Regions from separate parts of the Pseudarthrobacter adonitolis genome, predicted to be linked through region 3. Evidence: riboswitches for the same ligand, from Rfam matches in the RefSeq annotation. Region 3 holds a riboswitch; each other region holds the start of a gene.
What was found. A riboswitch is a leader RNA that binds a small molecule or an ion and turns the genes downstream of it on or off. The one in region 3 is predicted to bind cyclic di-AMP.

Region 1 (7,260 bases), on a different contig from region 3:
TCCAGGGGCCGCCGTCGCGCGGTGGGTCCCGCTTCGGCGCCCAGAGTGGCCGAGGATTTCACCGCGGAGAGGCCCCGCGACCCACAGCGGGAAGCACGCCGCCGCCGGGGACCCTTCAGGCAGATGACGGATTTCGCCGCTGCCAGTGGCCTCGGCCAGAAGGCCGGTATCGCCTTGGCAGCAACAGGCCTGGCTCTCACCGTGACGGTTCCTGTGACCGGCCCCGTGATGGCCACTCCGGCACCCGGCCAGGCGGCGTCGTCCGTTTCCGCCGCTCCGCAGCCCGAAGTTACCGCCGAAGCCGCCGCCCAAATTGATTTCAGCCGCTCGTCCGTGGTTACCCAAGGTGATCCCGACGGTAAACTGAAGCAGCTGCTGAGCGCCCAGTCCGCAGGATCCATTACCCGCGCCGCCTCTGCCGGAAGCCTCGGTTCGCCGCTGGCCCAGCTGGCTACGGCGTCACCCTTCGGATTCCGGGTCAGCCCCATTACCGGCGGCTCCGGCGACTTCCACCGTGGCCAGGACTTCGTGGCACAGTGCGGAACCTCTGTCCTGGCTGCTGCCAGCGGCACCGTGACCTCTGTTGGGTGGCACCAGTACGGCGGCGGCAACCGCGTGGTGGTGGATCACGGCAATGGCCTTGAAACCACGTACAACCACCTCTCCTCCGCTAGCGTCAGGGTGGGCCAGACGGTCGCCCGCGGCGATGTGGTTGCCCTGAGCGGCACCACGGGCGCGTCCACGGGCTGCCACCTCCACTTCGAGGTCCAGGTCAACGGCGAAGTCGTTGACCCCAGTGGCTGGCTCTGACCCAAGTGATGGCAAACTCTCGAATCGCAGCGACGTGCCGTGACCTGAATGTGACATTGGCTCGGAACTCCTGTAACGTCTAAAGCGCGTCAACTTTTCCGAAGTTGACGTTCTTGAGTGGATTGCCTAGCTCTGCCACCGCTCAAGGTCCGTTCGCATGACATCGTCTGGCAGGGGCGGGGGAACCAATTTTGGTCTTCGATTCTGAAGGCCTTGGGGTTAAGTCGCAAAGCTTCCACTGTGAAGCAGCGCGGCCGGGTGACTCCCATCCGAATCCGACAGCTTACCTCGCAGGCATTGGGAGAGGCTACCTTCGTGTCTTCACGCCATAGTTCTGCGCGTCACCGCGCACAACCGGTCCGCACCAACCCCTTGGGCCCCGTGTCCAAGGCCGTTAGTGTCAATGCCGGGACCGTAGGTCGCCAGGCTGCTGTTATCGCAGCCGCATCAGGTCTGATCCTGAGCATGGGGCTTCCGGCAAACGCCGCGGACACCACCGCCGGCGTATCCGCCTCCACCGAGTCCGGGTCCGCGCAGACGGCACTTGCCGTAACCGCGGCGCCTACAGCTACCGTTTCCTTCGAGCGCCCCGTGATCAAGACCGCGCCGGCACCGAAGGTTGAGACGGTCCGTGCGCAGTCCACGGCCTCCCAAACCGGGGCTCAGAGTGCTGCCGCAACCGAGGCCGCGGCCTCCAAGCTCGCTGACACTGTCTCCTCCGCCGCCGCATCGGGTCTGGCAGCAATTGCCTACACCGGCATCGGCAACCCCTACCTCTGGGGCGGCACCACCCCCAGCGGCTGGGACTGCTCAGGTTTCACGCAGTGGGTCTACGCCCAGGCCGGCATCAGTATTCCCCGCACCAATGCCTGGACAGCCATGCGGCCCACCGCCACACCGGCTCCCGGTGACCTGGTCATGCAGAATGGCGGCGCCCACGTCGGCATCTACGTTGGCAACGGCATGATGATCAGCGCACTGAATCCGTCACAGGGCACGCTGCTCCACTCCGTGGCATCCACGGGCTCTTCCGCGTTCTTCACGATGGTCCCGTAGGTCCTGCAGTCCAGTAGTTCCTGCAGCCCAGCGCTGCCGGAACCGTTTCTTCGAGAGAAACTCTTCGCTAAATCCCCGTTCGGGGCGTGCCGGCGTACCCCCAAGATGCCGGCGCGTCCAAAGCCCTTGTGCTGCCCACGCGGTCCTAAGGAAAACGAAAGAGAGAAATTAATGACTACACGTGCAACTGTTGCACGGCACCGCGCCGAGGTCGCCAAGACCAACTCGCTGGCTGTCATTGCTAAGGCTGTCGGCGACAACGCCGGCGGCATGGGCCGTCAGGCTGCGGTTATCGCTGCTGCTTCCGGCCTTGTCCTGACCAGTGGTATTGCTGCGAACGCGGCAGACACCGGAGTCCAGCGTGAAGCTGCTTCCGCTTCGAACCTTGAGGTTGAGGCTTTCGCCCCGGCCATCATTTCGGCCGCTTCCACCATTGCCATCTCCTACGAGAAGCCTGCCGTGACCACCACGCCGGCTCCGGTTGAGGCTCCCGAGCCTGTTGTTGAGGCTCCAGCTCCGGCTCCCAAGGCCGCGGCCACCGTCAAGGTAGCGTCGGCAACGCCGGCCGCTCCTTCGGCTCCGGTCGCTGCCAGCGGCAAGGGTGCGGCCATCCTGTCCGCTGCGTACGCCCAGTTGGGTGTCAACCAGGACTGCACCATGCTGGTGACCAACGCCCTGGCCGCCGTGGGCATCAACTTCCACGGCTGGCCCGCCGGCTACCTGTCCCTGGGCAGCACCGTCAGTGCCGCCGAGGCACAGCCCGGCGACCTGATCTACTACGCCGACGGCGGCGCGGGCGTTGCCCACATTGCCGTGTACGCCGGCAACGGCCAGGCAGTGCACGGCGGCTACAACGGCAACCAGACCGTTGTCTTCAGCGCCAATGTTGGCTCAGGACCGGTCTTCATCCGCGTGTCCTAGCAACTGATTCAGCATTCAAGGACCCCCGCCTCACGGCGGGGGTCCTTTGCTGTCGCCGGGCTGCAGCAGTGCTCCGGACGGGTGCGCGGGGGCGGCGCCTGACCGCGGCCACTTCTGCGATTAGCTGATCCCGGGATTCTTTGTTTACTCTTGTGGTGTCGATCCATAGCCCGGATATGCCGGGGGCAGCCGGCCCTCGTGCCCCTGACGGGTGCGGCCACGAAGAGGTACGTGCATGCGCACTCTCGTTCTGAATGCTGGATATGAACCGCTGGCGGTAATCACCTTCCGCCGGGCGCTGGTCCTTGTGCTCACGGGCAAGGCCAGCGTTATTGCCGAAGGCGAAGACCCCGTGGTGGGGCCGCAGGAGATCCTGGGCCGCCCGTCCGTGATTCTCCTGAACCGCTATATCCGCCCCAGATACAACCAGAGCGCCGCGGTCAGCCGCCGCGGAGTCCTGCGGCGGGACGGTCACCGGTGCGCGTATTGCGGAAAAGGTGCCCATACCATCGACCATGTGCAGCCCAAATCACGTGGCGGCGCCGACTCCTGGGAGAACCTGGTGGCCGCGTGCCTTCGGTGCAACAACACCAAGGGCGATCACACGCCGGCTGAAATGGGCTGGAAGCTCAGGTTTGTCCCGGAACCGCCGCATGGCACCATCTGGCAGATCAAGGAGCTTGAGAAGCCCACGCCTGCCTGGGACCCGTTCCTCCTGCCTGAAAGGGCCGCCTGAATACCAGCCCGCACGGCATTCGAGCCCGCACGGTTAAGCTGGGAGGGTGGACGCTGACCCCCCCGACTTCGATGCCGTCATCCTCGCCGGCGGCCGTTCGTCGCGGCTCGGTGGCGTGCCCAAGCAGAGTCTGACGTACGACGGCGACTCCCTGTTGCGCCGCTCCGCCGCCGCTGCCGGGGGAGCCCGGGCCGCCGTCGTGGTTGGTCCGGACGCCGGGGAGGTCCCGGCCGGGTTACTCCGCTGCCGCGAGGAACCGCCGTTTGGCGGTCCCGCGGCCGCTATCGCAGCCGGGCTCGCGGCGCTGGCCGCTACGGGCGGCAACCGTCCCCGGCTGACACTGGTGCTGGCCTGCGACATGCCCAACGTGGGGCAGGCGGTGGCGGCGCTGAAGGCTGCGCTGCGTTCAGGAGGACCCGCTGCCGCAGGGACTGCCACCGTTGAATACGCCGCAGGGGGGCACTCCGCGGTACAGGCGGCGGGCCTGGAATCGGACGGCGTGGTGGCCACTTCTGAGGATGGCCGCCGCCAGCCCCTGGTCGGCTTTTATAGCACAGTCGCGCTACAACGTTCCGTGGCTGAATTGGAAAGCACAGGACGCTTAATCAACGGTTCGGTGCGGGCACTCCTTGCTAGTCTGGACGTGCAGCTTGTCGCCGTTCCGGCCGGCTCCACGGCCGACGTGGACACTTGGGACGATGCCGCCGCACTTGGAGTGGCCGGACCGGATCCCATGAGCGGGCTCCGGAGCAACACCGCCGCGGATGATTTGGGAGGCAGAGCGTGAAAAGCCAGGACGAGACGCTGGAAGAGTGGTGCAGGGCCTTGCTCCAGGCGTATGAGCTGGAGGAGGTCCAGATCGACGTCAACACCATTCTGTCGCTGGCCGGCGTGGCAGCCCACTCAGTGGTCCGCCCGGCCGCCCCGCTCACCACCTTTATTGCCGGTTTCGCCGCCGGCCTGGCTGCGGGATCAGGACAGGCCACGAACGCCGCCGCCATGACCGCTGCCATGGACCGTGCCCGCACCCTTGCTGCTGACTATGATGCCGAATCCGCCGGGACCCCCGTCGAATGACCCCCGTTCAGTGACCGCCGCCCCCGGCGACGTATCCGAAAGCTCCGAGCAGCAGCCAGCCCCGGCAAAGCACCTTGCCCACACCTGGGATGAGGCGCGCAAAGCCGCCTTTGACATCGCTACGCCGATTCCGCCGGGCCGGGTTCCCCTGAGCCAGTCCCTGGGCAGGGTCCTGGCCGACGACATCACCGCACTGCACGACATGCCGCACTATGCGTCGTCTGCGATGGACGGCTGGGCCGTCAACGGCAGCGGCCCGTGGATTGTGGCGGAGGCCGGCCAGCGGCTGGCACCACACCAGGCCAGCCCCATTGTCACCGGCGGACTGATTCCGCCCGGCGCCAAGGCGGTTCTGCGCAGCGAAAGTGCCGTGCTTGGAACGGACGACGACGGCCTGCCGCTGCTGATGACCGGCGGCACCGCCCGCCCCGGCGAGCCAGGGAACGGCCAGCACATCAGGAAGGCCGGCGAGGAAGCAGCCGCGGGGGAGGTGCTGGTCAAGGCCGGCGTAACCCTGAACCCGGCCCATTTGGCGGTCGCGGCCCTGGCCGGGCACGATGACCTGCTGGTCCAGGGCAAGCCGGTCGTTAAACTCCTGCTGACCGGCTCCGAAGTTGTGGCCCGCGGGCTGCCGGTCCCCGGACAGGTCCGGGACACCTTCGGCCCGCAGCTCGCGGCCGTCGTGGAAATGCTCGGCGGCATCAACGGCGGCCAGGAACGGATCGGCGATTCCTACGCTGAGTGGCTGGACGGTCTGGCGGACGTCCCACCCGAGATGCCGGACCCCTCCGCGTTGCCGGCCGACGTCGTGATCACCACCGGCGGTACAGGCCGCTCGGACACCGACCATCTCCGCCGGGCCGTGGCGGAACTGGGCGGGCGGCTGGTGGTCGACGGCATCGCGATGCGCCCCGGCCATCCGGCCGTCCTGGCCGAGCTCCCCGACGGGCGCTTTGTCCTGGGGCTCCCCGGAAACCCGCTGGCCGCCATGATGGCACTGTCCACGGTGGGCGAACCGCTGCTGGCGGCGCTGGGCCACGGCACCATGCCGCCGGTGCAGGAGGTCCCGTGCGGCACCACCATCGAGCCGGAGCCGGGCCGGACCAGGCTGATGCCCTTCCGCCTGCTGTACGGGATGGCGTCACCGGCCAAGCACACAGGTCCCGGGATGATGCGCGGACTGGCGTCGGCGCACGGGGTGATGGTTGTTCCGCCGCACGGCGTGCAGCTGGGCGAACCCGTCCCGGCGTTTGCCTTGCCGTGGGGACCGCCGGTGCCCGCGCCCGAACAGCCAGGCGCCAAGTCCAAGGGCCGGCCCGCCGCCAAGCCGGCCACCCGGGCAGCTGCCAAGGACGCTGCGAAGCCCGCCGGTCCGGTGGACTGGAGTGCCCTGCTGGGGTAGGCGCCGGGCTGCGGAAGCACGTACGCCACAGCACAGCCAGTGGTGCGATGATGGACCTATGAACAGCGCCAGCCGGCAGGTCCGGAACGTCCACGGGGCCCTTCGAGACTGTCTGGCGGTTTGCTGATGGGCCGTGTGACACAGCGCCGCAAGGTGCATAAGTACGTTTTGGATGGCTCGCCGAAGGCCCTTGAGTTCCCGGTCCGCCACCGCGAGGACGTCCTCGCCGTCGAAGAGCCGCTGGAAATCCGGATCGGTGCGCTGTCGTTTTCGGTGACCATGCGGACACCCGGGGACGACTTTGACCTCGTGGCCGGCTTCCTGGTGTCCGAAGGGATCATCTGGGCTCCCGAGCAGCTGGTGTCGCTGCGGTTCTGTGCCGGCGAGGACGAAAACGGCGTCCAGACGTTCAACGTGGTGGAAGCCCAACTGCGGTCCGACGTCGAACTCCCGGCGAAGGGACGGAACGTCTTCACCTCAAGTTCCTGCGGTATCTGCGGCACGGACTCGATCGAGGCAGTGCGCAAGTCCTCCCATTTCAGCCCGGCCGCGGATCCTTTGACCGTGGCCGCTGACGTTCTGGCTTCCCTGCCCGGGCGGCTCCGCGAAGCCCAGGACGTCTTTGACGTCACCGGGGGAGTTCACGCTGCGGGCCTCTTCCGCATAACGGACGACGGCGGCGTGCAGCTCCTGTGCCTCCGCGAGGATGTGGGACGCCACAACGCCGTGGACAAGGTGGTGGGCTGGGCCCTGCGGGAGCGGTTGCTTCCGCTGACCGGGCTGGTCCTGCAGGTGTCGGGCCGCGCGTCGTTTGAACTCGTCCAGAAAGCAGCGTTGGCAGGCATTCCCGTGCTGGCGGCGGTAAGCGCGCCGTCGAGCCTTGCTGTGGAGCTGGCGGAGGCCAGCGGCATGACCCTGGCAGGATTCAGCCGGGGCACCAGCCTGAATATCTACGCCGGACAGGGCAGGATCACGCTGCCCGCCGCGCCGGTTCCTGCGCAGGTCCCCGGGGAGGACCCGGCAGGGGTCCGCGCGAACGTACCCGGACAGAAAACATCGTCAGCACCTTCGGCGAAGATTTCCGGTGAGGCTTGGCTATTGAGCTACTAGCCGGTAGATTTTATCCATCGATTGGACGCGTTGGTCCGGATTCGAGAACTCCAGTTCAAGCACCTAAGAGGGTTTACATTGCATGACGACCGCCGGATCACCGAAGTCCGCCTGGACCGGTTTGTCCGCGAGCGGATCGTTCCCGCCG
Region 2 (7,260 bases), on a different contig from region 3:
CAACGTTCGAACACCCCGCCCTCCGGGACGAACAGTCGAGCTGATTCCCGGCCGGAGGCCGTCCGTGCGGGTGATAGTTTTGACGCATGCGCACTCTCGTTGTGGACCACCCGCTGGTCGCCCATAAGCTCACCGTCCTGCGGGACAAGAACACTTCGTCACCGGTCTTCCGGCAGCTGACGGAAGAGCTAGTGACGCTCCTGGCCTACGAGGCTACCCGTGAGGTCCGCACCCAGCCGGTCACCATCGAAACCCCGGTCAGCACCACAGTGGGCACAGCTTTCACCAAGCCCACGCCTCTGGTGGTCCCCATCCTGCGTGCTGGACTCGGCATGCTCGAGGGCATGACCAAGCTGGTCCCCACCGCTGAGGTGGGCTTCCTGGGCATGGCGCGCGACGAGGAAACCCTGGACATCATCACCTATGCGGAGCGACTCCCGGAAGACCTGACGGACCGGCAGATCTTTGTGCTGGATCCCATGCTTGCTACCGGCGGAACCCTGCGCGAAGCCATCAAGTTCCTCTTCAAACGCGGGGCTTCCGACGTCACGTGCATTTGCCTCCTGGCCGCGCCGGAAGGCCTGGCCAAGCTCGAAGAGGAACTTGCCGAGGCCAATGTGACCATCGTGCTGGCCTCCATTGACGAACGGCTCGACGAGAAGTCCTACATCGTTCCCGGGTTGGGCGACGCCGGCGACCGCCTGTACGGCATCGCCGGCTAGTACGGGGCTCCTCCAGAATTTAGGTCTTCCGCTTTCCTGCCGCCGCCGTTAGCCTGTGGCGCATGGACTGGAAACTTGAACTCGTTTTTGTGCCCGTATCCGACGTGGACCGAGCCAAGGATTTCTACGTCAACAAAGTTGGATTCAACCCGGATTTCGACGAGCGGCCCATGGATGGCATCCGCTTCGTCCAGCTGACCCCGCCGGGATCCGCCTGCTCCATTTGTATTGGCGAGGGCCTCAATGACGCCCCTTCGGGTACGGCCCCAAGCTTGCAGATGGTGGTCAGCGACATCCAGGCTGCCCACGACCACCTCAAGGGCAACGGAGTGGAGGTCAGCGATATTGACGTGCAGGACTGGGGGCACTTCGTCTATTTCGCCGATCCCGACGGCAACAAGTGGGCCGTGCAGTACATCCCGGGCCGTGACGCCTGAGGCAAAATAGGCAGCATGAAAATCCCCACACCTGCCGCCACACGAACACCTGCCGCTACACGAACACTGACCTGCCGGGCCGTCCATTTCGATATGGACGGCACGCTGGTGGACTCGACGGCAGTAGTGGAGGAGGTCTGGGGAGAATTCGCTGTCCGGTACGGTCTGGACATCGCCGAAATCCTGCGCACTTCGCACGGCGTCCAGGCTGCCGACACCGTGCGTAGGTTCGCCCCGGCGGGGGCCGATGTCGTGGCGCTCACTGCCGAACTCGGCGACATGGAAAGGGTGCGGACTGCCGGTATCGTCGCGTTGCCGGGGGCTGCCGAGCTGCTCCGCAGCCTGCCCGCCCAGGCAGTGGCGCTGGTGACTTCAGCGGACAGGACCTCGCGGACATCCGCATGGACGCCGCGGGACTGGCCATGCCGGCCACGGCCGTGACGGCGGACTTGGTCACACGAGGCAAGCCGCACCCGGAAGGGTATCTGATGGCAGCCGGGCTGCTGGGCGTGAAGCTGGAGGACGCCGTGGTGTTCGAGGACGCGCCCGCCGGAATCGCGGCAGGCGTTGCCGCCGGTATCCGGACGGTGGCCGTGGGTCCCAATACGGGCGATTTGCCGGCAGGCCTGCTCCACATCCCGGACTACAGTGCTGTGCGCGTCTCCGTGGAAACGGACGCCAGGGGACGGCAGATCATTTCTTTCCGGCTTTGAGGGCGGTGACCATCTTCGTGATCCGCCGGGCCCGGGTTTCGTCCGTCTTGGCATCGCCGATTGGCTCCACGTACCGGCGCTGCGTACTGTAGTTCAGCGTGGCGTAGAACGCCTGCGCGTCGGGTTCGGCGGCCAGGGCGGCGGCCAGATCGTCGGGGACCTCGATGATGCGCGGCTGGGTGTCCAGTTCCACGTCGACCTCGACGGTGTCGCCAGCGGCAACTCCGGTGAATTCCCGGTTAGCGGTGCTCACCCCGATCAGGTTCTGTCCGCCCATGACCGCGATGCTGCTCCGGTAGCTCTTTCCGTTGATGGTCACCACAACCGGCGGACGCTTGCCTGCGCCGAGAGCCGAGATGACCTCCTCCGGAACCTCAATGCCCGCCTTGTTGCCGCTGCCCAGGATGGTGGTGGTGAATTTCATGGCCCAAGTATGGCCCGGAGCCGCTGGGCAGGGAACCCCTGACCCCCGCGCCGGGATGCCCCGGCGCGGGGGAGTTTGCCTAGTACCAGTTGTGCGACAGGTGGAAGTTCAACGCGCCGCACGGTGACTGGTACCGCTCCTGGATGTAGTTCAGGCCCCAGTTGATCTGCGTGCGGTAATTGGTGAGGTAGTCCGCGCCGGCGCTCGCCATCTTTTCAGCGGGCAACGACTGGACGATGCCGTACGCGCCGCTGCTGGCATTGGTGGCCGTGGTGGACCAGTCGGATTCCTTGGTCCACAGCGTCTGCAGGCACTGCATCTGGTCGGCGGACCAGCCGTAGGTCGCCAGCTGGCTGGCGGCGTAGGCTTGTGCCCCGGCGGGGTCGTTGACGGGCACAACAGGTGCGGGGGCGGGCTCGGGAGCCGGAGCCGGAGCTGGGGCCGGGGCAGGTGCCGGGGCGGCAGCCTGGGGCGCGACGTTGATTTCGGCTGGCGCAGCTTCCGGGGTGGCCGGGGGCTGGATCTGGGCTGCTTCGAAGCTCAGTTTCGACTGGGCGCCGGTTTCTTCGGCGGCCTGGTCCGCGCTGGCCGCAAGCGATGCAGACTCGGAAGCGTGTCCAGCGGCGCTGACCCCGATCAGCAGGGCGCCCGCCGTGGCAAACACCGCGGCGCGCTGGCCCACGGAGGGAATCCGGGCCACCTTGGACAGTGGGGACATTGCCGCACTGAAGCGGGTTTGCTTACGGTGGCTATCGGACTTTGTGTCGCCCTGCGGGCGCGTTTGTACCTTGAATTCAGACATGATGGATCGCCTCTCACACCTGCGGAGTTAGCTGTCGGGTTCGGATGAGGGCATCCGGCCACACGGCACAACCACGTGTTGGCTTAACCCCAAAGGGCACTTGGTGCCCGGGACGGTGGGTCCCCCGCCTCTGCCTCTGAAATCGGAATCCGGGAAGCGGCAGAGCTTGGCGTCATCCGGATATGCGGCCCGAACGGGATCCGCACCTGTTCGACGCTACAGGAGCCGGAAGCTTAAGTCACATTTTGGTAACAGAAATCACGACGACGGTGTGTCGCCTTGCTGTGATCGGGCGTCGGTTCGTGCCACGGCGCCGGTAGGGAGGAGTAAGGCGAACTCTGTCCGACCTGCCCGCGATGTCACTTCCACGCTCCCGCCGTGGGCCTTCGTGTTGGACTGGACAATGGACAGGCCCGGGCCAGTGGTGCCTTCCGACGCCGCGGCGCCCGAGGCCGGCGCCATGCCCTTGCGGGCCGGGGTCTGCGCGGGCAAGCCGGGAGAAAGCATGGTCCGCGAACTCCGCAGGGATGCCGCCGCCGTCGTCCGTTGCCGTCACCGCCGCGTTGCCATCGGCAGACTTCGTGACAGCGGTGACGACGGTGGTTCCCGGCGGCGTGTGCTTGCGCGCGTTGGAGAGAAGGTTGACCAGCACCTGCCGCAGATGGGTCGCATCACCGGTGACGGCGAGCGGCTCGTCAGGCAGTTCAACTCGTCAGGCAGTTCAAGGCGCCAGTGGTGGTCCGGGGCGATGACTTTCTCGTCCCTGACGGTTTCGATCACGAGTTGTGTGAGGTCCACCTGTGCAGCCGCAGCAGGACCTCCTCCACGCTGAAGGGCTTGGTCACGTATTCGTCCCCGCCGGCCGCCAGGCCCACGATCCTGTCCTGGACGGCGTCCTTGGCGGTCAGGAAAAGCGCAGGTACCTCCGGTGCGAAGTCGCGGATCCTGCCCAGCAGCTCAACGCCGTTGAACCCTGGCAGCATTACGTCCAGCACCGGGACGTCCGGGCGGAACTCCTTGGCGTGCTTGACGGCCTCCCGGCCATCCGAAGCCACGGCAAACGGACCATCCGGCCATGCGCAGCCCCATGCTCATGAGTTCGGAAAGGCTGGGTTTGTCGTCAACCACCAGGGCGCGGATGGGGGAGCCGTCCCGGGTGGGCGAGCGGGACGCCGACAATGCGCGGGCCGGCGGCGTTTCCGCTGGACAGGCGGCAAAGGCAACAAGCAACTTCGGCAAGTCACGGCACAGTGAATTTCGAGGGCTTAGCATCGCGAAAGAGCGAAGATTGTTCGCCAATATGGCCCATTTACGCACCCTTGGCGGACAATAACTCCCATTTTGTCGCCATTTCAGAATGGTGATCTGCAACACAAAACCGCATTCTGTCTCAGTATGCGGAACAAAGCCCCCATTGTTACTTGCAAGTTTTCATTGTTACGTTGCACACTTTCAATTGTGAACAAGAACTCAACAGCACCTGCAGCCGCAGAATATTGGCCCAGCACATCCGCTGCTGCCGACATGCGCTGTTGCCGAATGCAAGCCTGACCTTTAGACCCCACGAAGTTCTTAGGCATTCGCCCCCAGCCCAGCGTAGGGCGCCCTCCCCAGATCTCATTGCGGGGACAACCAGCATTCGAGCCGCGATGACGGCCATTCACATTGAGGTAAGCATTCATGTCAGTTGCATCCGGATACGTCCACATCTCCGTCCGTAACGCAGGCAAGGTTGGCCAGGCTTCCGGCCTTCGCCAGGGGTTCGGTGCCCGACCGGCATTCGCCCCGGCCGCCCCAAGCGCCAGCTTTCCTGCCCCCGGCTACTCACCCCAGGGCTACAACCCCAATACCTACGGCCAGCTCCGCGCTGTCCAGCCTGCCGAAGCCGCGCCGCTGACCGCGCCAACTCCGGTTATCGCGGGGCCAAACGCCGTGCGGCCAGTCGCCAACGACACCGTGGCCCGTGGATTTGTCCTCTATATGGGCATCGACGAGGAGACCGCGGCAGCTGCCGGAACCTCCATTGCCAAACTTGCCCAGGAAATCCGCGCCTACGCACAGTCACTCGTGACCGGTGCCGAAAGCTACGCGGCCGTGGCCGTGGCCCCCGCCGGCACCCCGGGTTCCGCGCTCGACGTCGTCCGTTCCACCTTCGGTGACCCCACAGTGAACGCGCAGAAGCGCACCGAGACTGCGCGGCTGCAGCAGCCCCAGGACCCGCGCCCGTCCGGCGTGCTGATCGACCTTGCCCGCCGCGAAGTCCACCTGGACGGCGAATCCCTGAACCTGACCTTCAAGGAATTTGAACTCCTGAACTACCTGGTGGAAAACGGCACCCGCACCGTTGGCCGCGATGAACTGCTCGAGGGCCTGTGGCGCAACGCCGAGGAAGTGCCCAACGAGCGCACCATCGACGTCCACATCCGCCGCCTCCGCTCCAAGCTGGGCCGCCTCGCCAACACCGTCCGCACCGTCCGCGGCCAGGGCTACCGCTTCTACGAGCACCCCGAGGTTATTGTCTGGGCCGCTCCGGAATACTCGATCTAGCCTTTCAGCGACGCACCAAAGTGGCATTTCGCCGTGGGGACGGCCGCTTTCGCTTTCGCGGCAGGATCCCTCTGCCTGCGCCCGTACCTCCCCACCGCCTCCCTAGCCTCGCAGGCTCGTCCAGGGAACCCGGGCGGCGTGGCCCCGCGCAACAACGGCGCTTTCGGGATGGCCCGCTTCGCTGCAGCGCCCTTCAGCGCGAAATGCCGCTTTTGTGCGTCCGGGCTCGTGAGTGATTGGCCTCCGCGGCTATTGGTCGACGGCGGAGTGGCCATGGTTTGTCACGGGGAACAGGCTTTGAGCTTCCGCTGCGCAGCTGGGCCCGGCATTCCGCGGGGCCAGACTCTCTCGCCCCCCAGAAGCGTGCTGGGCGTGACGGGGCGGCGCCGTGGGTCCTGCGGGTCTAGGCTTGGGGGATGAGCGACCACCACATCAAACGCCTGGTGATCATGCGGCACGCCAAGGCCGACTGGCCCGGCGGCGTGGCGGATCATGAGCGGCCGCTGGAGGAACGAGGACACCGCGAGGCGCCCCTGGCCGGCAAGTGGCTGGTCAAGCACAGCGTCCTCCCGGACTTCATCCTGTGTTCCAGTGCGCTGCGCACCCGCCAGACCTGCACGTGGGTGTGCTCTGAACTGGGGGATAAGGCCCCGACGCCGAAACTTGAGGACGGACTCTACGCCGCCTCTGCGCTGCGGATGCTCGCCGTGGTCAACCATGTGCCTGACACCGTCACCACCCTGATGCTCATCTCGCACATGCCGGGCGTCCAGGACCTCGCGATGCACCTGGCCTCACGCGACTCGAACCACGACGCCTACATGGACGCCGCCACCCGCTACCCCACCAGCGCCCTCACGGTGCTGGAAACGGAAAAATCCTGGGCCGAGCTGGACGGGCAGGACGCCCGGCTGACCAAGTTCAAGGTCCCGCGAGCCCACTGACCCCACGGGACCCAGCGACCTCCCGCAGCAGTCCGGCGACGTGCTGGATGCCCGGGCTGGCCGCCATGGTCCGGCGGTACACGATGCCCACCTGCCTGACCTGCGTGGGGTTGACCAGGGGCAGGCCGACGACGTCCGCAGGCAGCGCGGGCCGGCCGAGGCGGGGGACCAGCGCCACGACGGCTCCCTGCTCCACCAAGGCGATGTGGGTTGCAAAGTCAGGATCGTAGACCCTGATGTCCGGCACCCGGCCAAGATCGGCGAATATCCTCAGGAGCGCCTCGTTGCAGATGGCTCCGTGCGGCGTGCTGATCCAGCGTTCGTCCACCAGGTCCGCCGGTTCCACCCGGCCGCGTCCTGCCAAGGGATGGTCGCGGTGCACCAGGACGTCCGCAACGTCCTCGCACAGCCACTCGAGCGTCATGTGTTCCGGTATCACCAGCGGGACGGAGTTCCAGTTGTGGACCACACCCAGGTCCGCCTCCCCGTTGGCCACCCGCGCCACGGCTTCCCGCGGGTCCTCGGCCAGCACGCTGATGTCCAGGTCCGCTCCGGATGAAGCTAGCCGTCCCAGCAGCGGCCCCACGAGGCCCCGGCAGGCCGTGGAAAAGGAAACAACCCTGAGGTGCCCGGTGGGTTTGGCCGGATCCGCCAACAGGGTGGATTCCAGT
Region 3 (7,260 bases):
GGTCTCGACAAGCGCGGCCGGTTGGAGGATGCTGGCAATCGTAAGCGCCTCAGATGCCGTCTGGCAGCCAGGGACAGACAGCTGATGGACACAAACTCCACAGAGAAAGTCTGCGTGTCATGCCTACAAACATCGTCACCGAGCTGGCAGTCAAGTCCCACAACACGCCGGATGAGAAGCGCCGCCCGGACAAAACCGAAGTGGACCTCGTCAACCTGGGCGACTACACGGTTGGCCGGTTCACGTTCAATCCAGGCTGGCGCTGGTCGGACTGCATCAAGCCGGTGGTCCAGACCGAGTCCTGCCAGAACAACCACGTCGGTTACTGCGTTTCCGGGGCCCTCAACGTCGAGACCACCGATGGCAATCGGATCAACATCAGCGCCGGCGACTCCTACACCATTCCGCCAGGGCATGACGCCTGGGTGGACGGCGATCAGGCCTTCGTCGGAATTGAATTCCTCAGCGCCGCGGAATTCGCCAAAGCCCCGGGAACGTGACCCGACTGCCGTCCCAGAGCAGGTCAGTACCAGTTCTTGGCCACGGAATGGTTCCACGCGCCGCAGGGTGACCCGTAGCGGTCCGCGATGTACGACAGTCCCCAATTGACCTGAGTCCGGTAGCTGGTGAGCCAGTCACTCCCGGCGCTGCCGTACTTACTGGCCGGCAGCGCCTGAGCGATCCCGTATGCGCCCGAGTAGGGGTTGGTGGCAGTGGTCAGCCAGTTGGATTCCTTGGTCCACAGCGACGCCAGGCACTGGAACTGGTCCTGGCCCCAGCCGTAGGCTCCCAGCTGGCCGGCCGCGTAGTTTTTTGCGCCAGCGGGGTCGTTCACAGCGCCGCCCGGCACAGAAGGCACGACGACGACGGGCGGCGGTGGCGGCGTCGGGCTGGGGACGGGAGCGGGGGCGGGCACTCCCGGTACAGCCGGTGGGGCCGGCGCCGGGTTCACAGGTTTCTGCGCGGCAGCGAGGGCAGCCGCCTTGGCTGCCGCCTCCGCCAGTTGGCGTGCCTGTTCCTGGGCTGCGGCCCGTTTGGCGGCCTGCGCCGTTTCGTACGCGGCCAAGGCTGCCTGGCCCTGCCGGAACTCCCCCTCCACCGCAGCGGTGGTGCCCTTGAGGGAGGCCAACTGCGCGGTCAGTTCCTGGCCGTGCTCCTCCTGCTCCGCGATCTGCCGGGACATCGCCTGCTGGGCGGACTGGGCGGCGTCGAGCTTGGTCCTGGCCTCCCCGGCCAGGCGCTCACGTTCGGCCCTGGCTGTCTGCTCCTGCTCAGCCAGGGCGCGGGAAATGCGTTCAGCGGCTGCGGATTTGTGCACTAGGGCAGCAGTCTTGTCGCTGACGATCTGGACGATGTTCAGGCCTTGGATGCTGTTGGTCTGCACAGCGTCGAGGGCAACGAAGAAACCCATATTGGTGCCACCAGTCTTGTACGACTGGGCTGCCAGGGCACCGATTTCCTTTTTGTACTGTCCCAGTTCGGCCGTGGCGCGTGCAGTCTGGGCGGTCAGGGCGTCCACGGTAGACGTGGCGGCCTGAAGCGCCACTTCGGCCAGGGCGTACTCGGCGGCGGACGTCACGGCCGCATTGCCCAGCGCCTCTGCTCCGGTCTGGAGCCCGCCCAGCAGCCCGGTGATCCTGGCGACCTCTGCCGCTTTGCCGGCTTCGCTTTGCTTGGCGTTCTGCACGTCCTGCCAGGAGGGATAGCCACCCGGCGGCGCGTCGTCGGCGGCATGTGAGGGAAGCAGCGCAACCGACCCGGCCAGGGCAACGGCCAGCATTCCGGCGAGGGCGGGCAGCCGCATTTTTTGAACAAACCGGGACATAGTTGGTGAGCTTACCGGGCATATACGGATTACAGGGCCTGACCTGCAACATCGTTACCGAGGAGTAGCGCATCCGTGCTGAAAGACGGGTGGATTCCAGGCCTACATTCCGTTATCGGAATGTGACATTGCCGCCGAATAGAAGTTATGGTCATGCGGTGGCCTGGCTCAAGCCGGGACATTCCCGCCAGTATGCCGAGCCCTGCCGCTGACCGGGATCCAGTCGCTTTCCAACTGGCAGGGACGGGGGAACCACGTTTCCACGGCTTTTCGAAGCCTTGGGGTTAAGTCAGTATCGCTCCGTCCTGTGCGGAATCGATGCCGGCCGGGTATCTCCGACCCGAACCCGACAGCTCACCCCGCAGGCATGGGAGAGGCGATCAACCGTGTCCAATATTTCAACTGCCGCACGCCACCGTGCGGTTCCTGCCAGCTCTACCGTCCTCGTTGGCCTGTCTTCAACGGCCAAAGCCCACGCCCTGACGTTCGGCCGGCCGGCCCTGGTGGCTGTTGCCGCCTCCGGCCTGCTGTTCAGCATCGGCGCCCCGGCGCAGGCCGGCGTCCACGGCCCCGACAATTCCGGGACTGTCAACGTTCAGGGCCAGGTCAGCGCACCTGCCCCGGCCGCAGTTGCCCCGGCACCCGCCGCGGCCAACGTTCACACTGTCGTTTCAGGCGACACACTGGGCGCAATTTCCACCAAGTACGGCGTCGCACTCAACGACGTGCTGGCTGTCAACGGCCTGACGATGACCACCATCATCTACCCCGGCGACCAGATCCAGATCCCCGGTGCCGGCTACACAGCACCGGCCCCGGCGGCGAAGGCCGCCGCGGCCCCGGCCGCCCCAACCAACACCGGCATCCAGCTGGCCTCAACGTCCGCACCGGCGGCACAGGCGCCGGCCGGCTCACTCGGCGCGGCCATCCTGGCTTCCGCCAATTCCCAGCTCGGCCTCCAGCAGGACTGCACTGCCATGGTGGAGAAAGCGCTGCGCTCGGTCGGTAAGAGCGTGGGAGACCTGGCGCCGGGCCAGTTCTACCAGTACGGCACGGTGGTGGGCACGCCTGCCGCCGGTGACCTGGTCATCACGGCCGGCCATGTGGGCGTCTACGCCGGCAACGGCCAGGTTGTCAGTGGCGGGGTGGACGGTTACAAGACCGAAGTCCACTCCATCAGCTGGCTCTCCGGAGCGTCCTTCGTCCGCGTAGCGTGATCCGGCCGTGCACGACGGCGGCGGGTGGCACCCAGCTGCGCGCCGCCGTCGTCCACCCCTTGTGTTCACTCAGGTCCCGCAGAAGGTCCGGTAGCTCCCGAAGGTTTCAGGGGCGGGGCCTGCGTAGCGTTCCAGGCCGGGCCGCGGCGTGTACGGATCCGCAAGGACGTTCACCAAGAGGTTGAAGGGGTCCAGGTCGCCTGCAACAGCAGCGTCAAGGGCCTCCTCCACCAGATGGTTCCTGGGGATGTAGACGGGGTTGACCCGGTCCATCAGGTCCGCATCCGGCACCAGGTCCAGCCACGGTTCGGCCCAGGCGTCGAAGGCTCCCGGGTCCGCGAACATGGCCCGGGCAGTTTCCGGGGTACCGCGGGCCGCCGAACCAAGGCTCCGGAAGAAGGACGTGTAATCCACCTGACCTTCCTGAAGCAGGCCCAGCACGCCGTCCACCAGAGGCGACGCGACGTCGTCGTGCGTGTCCGCGCGCAGCCCAAGCTTGGATTTCATGCCGGCTGACCAGGCCGCGCTGTACAGCGTGCGGAAGGCGCCGAGGGACTCTACGGCGAGCGCAACGGCCTGATCCTGCTCTTCATGGAACAGGGGCAGGAGTGCTTCGGCAAGCCGGGTGAGGTTCCATTCGGCAATGAGCGGCTGGTTGCCGTAGGCGTACCGTCCGCCCTCGTCGATGGAGCTGTAGACGGCGGCCGGGTTATACGCGTCCATAAACGCACACGGTCCGTAGTCGATGGTCTCGCCTGAGATGGTCATGTTGTCGGTGTTCATCACGCCGTGGACGAATCCCACCAGCATCCATTGCGCCACCAGGGACGCCTGGGCGGCTATGACCGCATCGAAGAACGCAAGATAGGAATTTTCGGCCTGCGCCGCGTCCGGGTGATGGCGGCTGATGGCATGATCGGCCAGGCGGCGGAGGAGGTCTGTGTCGCCGTTGACGCGGGCGAACTGGAAGCTGCCGACACGCAGGTGGCTGCTCGCCACCCGGGTGAGCACAGCCCCGGGCAGCATGGTTTCGCGGCGGACGGGCCGGCCCGTGGCCACCACGGCAAGGGACCTCGTGGTGGGGATGCCCATCGCGTGCATGGCTTCACTGACGACGTATTCACGCAGCATGGGACCGACGACGGCGAGTCCGTCACCAGCGCGGGCGAACGGCGTCCGGCCGGAGCCCTTGAGATGGATGTCGCGAAGCTGCCCGTGGATGTCAGTGACCTCACCGAGCAGGAGCGCACGGCCGTCGCCGAGTACGGGTGAGTATCCGCCGAACTGGTGGCCGGCATACGCCTGGGCCACCGGTGTGGCCCCTTCAGGAATCTGGTTGCCGATGAGCAACCGAGTCCCCTCGGGCGTCCGCAGCGAGGACGGGACCAGGCCCAGCTCGCTGGCCAACGGCTCGTTCAGGACGAGCAGCTGCGGGTCTGGCGCTTCCTCTGCCTGCCAGGGAACCGCCAACTCCTCGAGTTCGCGGGCGAAACGCCCGTCGAAGGTGAGCGTTAGTGGGATAGCGGTGCTCATGCTTCAAGACTACTCGCGGCAGGATCGCCCATACGGCGACAGGTCGGATGTGCTGTCTCAGAACACTGTCCGTACCAGGCGAGGGTGTCGTTCCAGGCGGCCGTGGCCTGGGTTTCCTTGTAGCGCTCGCCGGTGTCGTTGTGGAAGGCATGGTCCACGCCGGGGTAAACGGTGAGCTGATGCGTCACCGTGGTGGCGTCCAAGGCATCGCGGAGGGCTGGCATGGCACCGGTGATCCGCTGGTCACGTTCTGCATATACTCCAAACGCCACCGCCTTGAAGCGGCGGGCAACGTTCTGGATGTGCGGGGTCAGACCACGGTTCTCGTGGCACACCAGCACCGCCGGGCCGGCTGCACCGGATTCGGACCGGGCGAGGCAACCACTGATGTCCGTTCCGTCGGACGCGAACCGGATGGTCGCCGTCGTAATCCCCGAGGCGCCCTCCGGGACGGAAAGCGGACTGTTGGCCCCGGCACAGCCCCGCCCGACGGCAGCTGGACGGGCACCGCGCACTGCCTAACGGTTATCCGCGCCTATCCTTCCGGCCTCACGCGATGAAGGAACGGCTGGGCGGAGTCTGTAGCCTTGAGGCGTGGGACATTCAGCGGTCATCATCGGCGCGGGAATCGGCGGCCTGAGCACGGCACGGGCCCTGACGCGTCACGGCTGGGCAGTGAAAGTATTGGAGCAGGCGGCGGCCCTGCCGGCGTCGGGCACCATGCTGGGCATGTGGCCGGCCGCGATGAAGGCCCTCGACGACATTGGTGTTGACGCCTCACGCCGCACTGATGGCTGGGCGCATATTGCTGCCGGCGCAGGAACACGGCTCTGGACGCCGGGCGGGCGGACGTTGGTGACAGCCCCCGGCGGCGCCGACCTGAACCTGGTCTCCCGGCCCGCGTTGCTCGCCGCTCTAGCCCGGGACATCGACGTCAGCTTCAACACGCAGATCGTCGACCCCGGACAGCTGGACGATGCAGAGCTGGTAGTCGGTGCAGACGGCACCTTCAGCCGCACCCGGCAGCGGATGTTCGGTGACCGGTTCCGCGCCCGCTCCCTTGGAGCCGTCGCATGGCGGGGCACCGTCAAGGGCGCCGTAGCCGAATACGGCGAGATCTGGGCCCCCGGGGCACTGTTCGGCATCACACCGGCAGGTCCGGACGCGACCAACTGGTATGCATGCATCCGCGCCAACCAGACGTTTGATGGACCACACCTGCCCCACATAGTGAACCATTTCGGGTCCTGGTATCGCGGAGTGAGGGAGCTGATTGACAGGATCGAAGAAGGAGCCATTTTGCATCATGGTCTCTTCGAGGCACCAAGGTTGCCGTCGTACATCACTGGAAAGACGGCGCTGGTGGGCGACGCCGCCCACGCAATGGCGCCTTTCCTTGGGCGTGGCGCCTGCGAGGCCATCGTGGATGGAGCCACACTGGGGCGGTCCGTGGCGCAGGGCTCCTCTGTCGAGGCGGGTCTTGCCGTGTTCGACAAGAAACGCAGGGCGCGGACTCAGCGGCTGGTGTTGGCCTCGCGCGTGATGGGCCAATTCGCCATGACGGATACCGGCGCAGGAATCCGCAACGCGGCGGTCGGCACTGTCGGCCGGCTTATGAAGCCCAGGCCACGGCGGGATCTCGGGCTCCCCCGTCGCTAAGAGGCGTCAGTCACGCGATCGCATGAGCGGTGGATTGAGCACGGCATGCGTTGGCTGGCCTGCTGTCGGGCGGGCCGTTTCGGCGAGCCTAAAGAGCGCAGCGGGGCGGCCGGCGTCGCCCGAGGTCATCCGCCCGGTGCTCTCCAGAAAACCAGGCGTTCCCGTGGCCTTCCGGTGGAAGTTCCTGGGGTCGAGTCGGGTGTCCCAAACGGCCTCATACACAGCACGGAGCTGGGCAACGGTGAATTCCTCACCGCAGAAGGCCGCCGCCAACGGCGAGTATTCAAGCTTTGATTTTGCCCGCTCCACTGCATCGTCGAGGATCCGCTTATGGTCGAAGGCGAGCTGCACCTGGCCCCTCAGGATCTGGCTGACCGGATACCAGCCGGCGTGCTCGGCGTCGCTGCCGGCAGACAGTACCGGGAAATTGGGAGCGAGCAGTAAGTGAGCCACGGTGAGCACATCACCGCGCGGATCGCGCCCCTTCGGGCCATAGCTCCCCAGTTGCTCCAGGTAGCCGGGGACGTGCTCGACGCCGGTCTCCTCAGCGAGTTCACGGGCAGCCGCTGTCGCCAGGTCCTCGCCGGCAAGTACAAAACCGCCCGGGAGGGCGAGTGCGCCGCGGAACGGCTCAATGAGCCGGGTGATGAGCAGGACGTTCAGGGTGTCGTCTGCCACGGTGAGGGCGACGACGTCGACCGTCACCGGGAAGCGCGCGGGCTCCGGGTGAGATTCAGGCATGTCCCCATCTTAGGAACTTATCGTCAACCTGACAATAAGTTCCGGCGCGGCCTATCGTTGATTATCGTCAGAGTGACGACAAGGACCGTTGAGGAGAATCCCATGGCCAGCATCAAGAACTACCCCTGGATCAGCCACTTCTTGGGCAGCCCAACCGGCTACGTCGTCCACCTCCAGAAGGGCTCGGTCCGCCACGAGGGAGTGGGCCAGGCGTTCTGGTACCGCCCCGCAGTCTCCGTGCTCAGCGAGGTTCCCGTCGATGACCAGGAACTGCCCACTCTCTTC

Region 1: it holds a riboswitch for cyclic di-AMP, as region 3 does, so the genes downstream of both, ACZYZ4_RS15110 (C40 family peptidase) here and ACZYZ4_RS04090 (C40 family peptidase) in region 3, are expected to answer to the same signal.
Region 2: it holds a riboswitch for cyclic di-AMP, as region 3 does, so the genes downstream of both, ACZYZ4_RS14675 (aggregation-promoting factor C-terminal-like domain-containing protein) here and ACZYZ4_RS04090 (C40 family peptidase) in region 3, are expected to answer to the same signal.

The regions. Positions count from the first base shown of each region.
Region 1 is NZ_JBVAYW010000017.1:27,967-35,226, forward strand. Features, by position in the region: gene ACZYZ4_RS15105 (M23 family metallopeptidase) at 1-810, shown strand, start outside; cyclic di-AMP (ydaO/yuaA leader) riboswitch at 959-1,121, shown strand; gene ACZYZ4_RS15110 (C40 family peptidase) at 1,192-1,866, shown strand; gene ACZYZ4_RS15115 (NlpC/P60 family protein) at 2,038-2,787, shown strand; gene ACZYZ4_RS15120 (HNH endonuclease) at 3,023-3,523, shown strand; gene mobA (molybdenum cofactor guanylyltransferase) at 3,570-4,310, shown strand; gene ACZYZ4_RS15130 (DUF6457 domain-containing protein) at 4,307-4,600, shown strand; gene ACZYZ4_RS15135 (molybdopterin molybdotransferase MoeA) at 4,611-6,002, shown strand; gene fdhD (formate dehydrogenase accessory sulfurtransferase FdhD) at 6,129-7,112, shown strand; gene ACZYZ4_RS15145 (alpha-mannosidase) at 7,191-7,260, shown strand, end outside.
Region 2 is NZ_JBVAYW010000016.1:5,573-12,832, forward strand. Features, by position in the region: gene ACZYZ4_RS14645 (phosphatase PAP2 family protein) at 1-44, shown strand, start outside; gene upp (uracil phosphoribosyltransferase) at 87-722, shown strand; gene ACZYZ4_RS14655 (VOC family protein) at 785-1,159, shown strand; gene ACZYZ4_RS14660 (HAD family hydrolase) at 1,175-1,600, shown strand; gene ACZYZ4_RS14665 (HAD-IA family hydrolase) at 1,561-1,872, shown strand; gene ACZYZ4_RS14670 (DUF1905 domain-containing protein) at 1,853-2,296, opposite strand; gene ACZYZ4_RS14675 (aggregation-promoting factor C-terminal-like domain-containing protein) at 2,376-3,098, opposite strand; cyclic di-AMP (ydaO/yuaA leader) riboswitch at 3,104-3,256, opposite strand; partial or broken gene ACZYZ4_RS14680 (sensor histidine kinase) at 3,357-3,920, opposite strand; partial or broken gene ACZYZ4_RS14685 (response regulator) at 3,896-4,277, opposite strand; gene ACZYZ4_RS14690 (winged helix-turn-helix domain-containing protein) at 4,779-5,645, shown strand; gene ACZYZ4_RS14695 (SixA phosphatase family protein) at 6,062-6,589, shown strand; gene ACZYZ4_RS14700 (LysR family transcriptional regulator) at 6,567-7,260, opposite strand, start outside.
Region 3 is NZ_JBVAYW010000002.1:321,274-328,533, forward strand. Features, by position in the region: gene ACZYZ4_RS04080 (cupin domain-containing protein) at 120-500, shown strand; gene ACZYZ4_RS04085 (coiled-coil domain-containing protein) at 524-1,825, opposite strand; cyclic di-AMP (ydaO/yuaA leader) riboswitch at 2,040-2,208, shown strand; gene ACZYZ4_RS04090 (C40 family peptidase) at 2,212-3,042, shown strand; gene ACZYZ4_RS04095 (protein adenylyltransferase SelO) at 3,112-4,575, opposite strand; gene ACZYZ4_RS04100 (dienelactone hydrolase family protein) at 4,572-5,090, opposite strand; gene ACZYZ4_RS04105 (FAD-dependent oxidoreductase) at 5,170-6,234, shown strand; gene ACZYZ4_RS04110 (NUDIX hydrolase) at 6,241-6,975, opposite strand; gene ACZYZ4_RS04115 (SPFH domain-containing protein) at 7,078-7,260, shown strand, end outside.